One region of the Vibrio profundum genome, then DNA from elsewhere that is predicted to be linked to it. Evidence: predicted binding sites of a transcription regulator. Region 1 holds the regulator's gene; the other holds the start of a gene.
What was found. The regulator MetJ, encoded in region 1, represses methionine synthesis genes. The targets are predictions, from matches to a motif close to TTAGACNTNTANANGTCTAA.
Positions count from the first base shown of each region.

Region 1 (2,207 bases):
CATGTTAGATCGCAAAGGCGTGATTCACACTCGCCGTGATGACCTAAACGAATACAAGCAGCTGTTCGCCAACAACACCGACAAACGCACTTTAGAAGACGTGATTGACGGCGCGGACTTATTCCTTGGTGTATCAGGCCCTAACTTGCTATCACAAGACGCACTTAAGCTGATGGCCGACAAGCCTGTAGTCTTCGCTTGTTCGAACCCAGATCCGGAAATCAAGCCTGAACTGGCTCATCAAGTACGCCAAGATTTGATCATGGGTACTGGCCGCAGTGATTACCCGAACCAAGTGAACAACGTATTGTGCTTCCCGTTTATTTTCCGCGGTGCACTGGATGTTCGTGCAAGCGAAATCAATGATGACATGAAATTGGCTGCTGTTGACGCTATCCGTCATCTAGCCAAGGAACCAGTACCAGCAGAAGTACTCAAAGCTGCAGGCGCAGACAAACTAGAGTTCGGTAAAGATTATATTATTCCAAAACCAATGGACTCTCGCCTTCTTCCCCGCGTAGCAAAAGCCGTGGCGGAAGCAGCAGTAGCCTCTGGCGTTGCGCGCATTGAATTGCCAAGCAACTATATGCAAGAGCTGCAAGAAAAGAAGTAACGACTAAGAGCCGACTCTTATCGAATACGAAAAAAAACGCTGAGTTCATCTCAGCGTTTTTTTTATATTTTTAAGCTCAAACCTTACTCGCTATCGTAAGATTCAAACTCAATACCCATTTCTGTCATCAATGCTTTTGCTTCCGCGGGAATATCATCTGGACGATCTTTACGCATATCTTCATCAGTCGGCAGTGGTTGACCGGTGTACGCATGCAGAAAAGCTTCGCATAAAAGCTCACTATTAGTGGCATGGCGCAGATTATTTATTTGGCGACGAGTACGCTCATCTGTTAACACCTTCAATACTTTCAAAGGGATAGATACCGTGATTTTCTTTACCTGCTCACTTTTCTTTCCATGTTCAGCATATGGGCTAATGTATTCGCCGTTCCAGTCTGCCATTGCGCACCTTCAAAATTAGTTTTAACGTCAATCTAGTGCTGAATTTTAGCGGGATTTAAGGCTATAAGCAAAGACATTTAGCCATCTAGACTTGTTGACGTCTACAATTTTGAGCAGTAAAGTATCTCAATCAGCTTGAGCAAGCCACAGCCCACCGATTCATGAGCAGGAAGGAAACTAATTATGAGCAGCAGAAAACCGGCCACTATCGCCGTTCGAACTGGCATCGAATCTGACACCCAACATCACGCCGTTGTTCCGCCGATTTACCTTTCGACCAACTTTAGTTTCCCCGAGTTTGGTGACGTGCCGCAATACGATTACACTCGCTCAGGTAACCCAAATCGTGGGCTATTGGAACAAGCTCTATACGAACTGGAAGTCGGTCAAGGGGCGGTCGTGACCAACTGCGGCACTTCGGCGATAAACCTATGGCTATCATCTTTCTTGGCGGCTGGCGATCTGGTTGTCGCCCCGCATGACTGTTATGGGGGCACCTATCGACTGCTTAACTCTCGATCGCAAAAAGGTGACTTCGAGGTACTGTTTATTGACCAGTCCGACTCAGAAGCCTTGCAGCAAGCAATCGCAAGGCAGCCGAAGCTGCTGCTCATTGAAACTCCCTCCAATCCTTTAGTGCGTGTGGTGGATATTGAACAAGTATGCCAATTAGCTAAATCCGTTGGGACGCTTGTCGCTGTCGATAATACCTTTTTGACTCCGGTTTATCAGCAGCCGCTCACGCTTGGTGCAGATTTTGTGATTCATTCCACGACCAAATTTATCAATGGTCACTCCGATGTGATTGGGGGGGTCGTAATAAGCAAACAAGCTGAACACGCTGAACAGCTTGCATGGTGGGGTAATTGCATTGGTGCCACTGGTACCCCCTTTGATAGTTACATGACACTGCGCGGCATTCGCACCCTTGGCGCACGCATGAAGCTTCACGAAGAAAGTGCCAAAAAAATCTTAGCCTACCTGCAACAGCAACCATTAGTGAGTACCATTTATCACCCTAGCCTACCGACTCACCCCGGCCATGATATTGCTCTGAAACAACAAACGGGCTTTGGCTCGATGTTGAGCTTCGAATTTGCGGGATCGCAACAAAAGCTTAAACAGTTTGTTGGTGCGCTCCAGCTCTTTTCACTAGCCGAATCACTCGGCGGCGTAGAGAGTTTGATCTG
Region 1 covers NZ_JAKJTA010000006.1:197,599-199,805, forward strand. The annotation lists gene L4C34_RS06915 (malic enzyme-like NAD(P)-binding protein) at 1-613, shown strand, start outside; gene metJ (met regulon transcriptional regulator MetJ) at 697-1,017, opposite strand; gene L4C34_RS06925 (O-succinylhomoserine (thiol)-lyase) at 1,201-2,207, shown strand, end outside.

Region 2 (2,207 bases), on a different contig from region 1:
TTCCACCATGATCGACGTTGGATCTGCAACACCAATCGCGTAAGAAAGTTGGATTTCACAACGTTCAGCAAGACCAGCAGCAACAATGTTTTTCGCTACGTAACGAGCCGCGTATGCAGCACTACGGTCAACTTTTGAAGGATCTTTACCAGAGAATGCGCCGCCACCGTGACGAGCTGCGCCACCGTAGGTATCAACAATGATCTTACGACCAGTTAGACCACAGTCACCCATAGGGCCACCGATAACAAAACGACCGGTTGGGTTAATGAAGTAGTTAGTGTCTTTGTTGATCCACTCGCTAGGCAGTACAGGTTTGATGATCTCTTCCATTACCGCTTCACGCAGATCCGGTGTTGAGATTGAATCACAATGCTGAGTTGAAAGAACCACAGCATCAATACCAACAATCTTACCTTGCTCGTATTGGAACGTTACCTGTGATTTTGCATCTGGGCGTAACCAAGGTAGGGTGCCATTCTTACGAACTTCAGCTTGCTTTTTAACTAAAAGATGCGAGTAAGTAATTGGAGCTGGCATTAGGATATCAGTTTCGTTGGTCGCGTAACCGAACATGATGCCTTGGTCACCCGCGCCTTGCTCTTTCGGGTCAGACTTATCAACACCTTGGTTGATGTCTGGTGATTGCTTACCGATGGTGTTCAAGATAGCGCAAGAATCCGCATCAAAGCCCATGTCTGAATGTACATAACCAATGTCACGAACGGTTTGACGTGTTAGCTCTTCGATATCAACCCAAGCAGAAGTGGTGATCTCACCACCGACCATGACCATGCCCGTTTTCACGTAAGTTTCACATGCCACGCGAGCTTTAGGATCTTGCTTTAAGATCGCATCAAGTACTGCATCTGAAATTTGGTCGGCAATTTTATCTGGGTGACCTTCTGAAACAGATTCAGAAGTAAACAAGTGCTTAGCCATAGTAGCTCCGTTGTCATTGGTTATAAACAAACTGCTTATAAGCGAATGGTTTATATGCGAATTAGTGATAAACGAGCGTTCAGTGGAGTTCTCGTTTCAATAAATAGTCTGTGTAGGGGTTTCTACATCTAGACGTCTATTCTAATTTTCACGGAGACAAATTCAAGCTTTTTTTCATTATTTGAGTGCCTCGCTCGATTAACCTTATCATTCAATTCGAGTTTACGGGCTTGGCTCAAAGAGCAGATTGTAACAGTAAAACGTTTGCACACTAGAGGTGGCTTTGCGACAATTGGCTCCGCTGTTTTTCAGCCCCACTTTGATTGACAATGTGTAACGCTATTAGGAGTAGACATGACTTCTCGCAAACATCTCGCAAATGCTATCCGTGCTCTCAGCATGGATGGCGTTCAACAAGCTAACTCTGGCCACCCTGGTGCGCCAATGGGTATGGCTGACATCGCTGAAGTTCTTTGGCGCTCGCACCTAAACCACAATCCGAGCAACCCAAACTGGGCTGATCGTGACCGTTTCGTCTTGTCTAACGGCCACGGCTCTATGCTGATCTACTCTTTGTTGCACCTTGCTGGTTACGAACTGCCGATTGAAGAGCTGAAAAACTTCCGTCAGTTGCACTCAAAAACGCCGGGTCACCCAGAATACGGCTACGCGCCGGGTATCGAGACCACTACAGGCCCACTTGGCCAAGGCATCACTAACGCTGTAGGCATGGCGATTGCTGAAAAATCTCTTGCGGCGCAATTTAACCAAGAAGGCCACGACATCGTGGATCACTTCACGTACGCCTTCATGGGTGACGGCTGTCTGATGGAAGGCATCTCACACGAAGCGTGTTCTCTTGCAGGCACATTAGGTCTAGGTAAGCTGATTGCATTCTGGGACGACAACGGCATTTCTATCGACGGTCACGTTGAAGGTTGGTTCTCTGACGATACTCCTAAGCGTTTTGAAGCGTACGGATGGCACGTTATTCCTGCCATTGACGGCCACAATGCCGAAGCAATTAATACAGCGATTGAAGCGGCGAAAGCCGACCCTCGCCCAACCCTAATTTGTACTAAGACTATCATTGGTTTTGGTTCACCAAACAAATCTGGCTCGCACGATTGTCACGGCGCACCACTCGGTGCAGAAGAAATCAAAGCAGCACGTGAATTCCTAGGTTGGGAACACGGTCCATTTGAAATCCCAGCAGACGTTTACGCCCAGTGGGATGCCAATGAAGCGGGTAAAGCGAAAGAATC
Region 2 covers NZ_JAKJTA010000023.1:18,399-20,605, reverse strand. The annotation lists gene metK (methionine adenosyltransferase) at 1-942, opposite strand, end outside; gene tkt (transketolase) at 1,297-2,207, shown strand, end outside.
Region 2: a site for MetJ is predicted at 1,063-1,082, ahead of metK (methionine adenosyltransferase). Genes of this name have one in related genera too.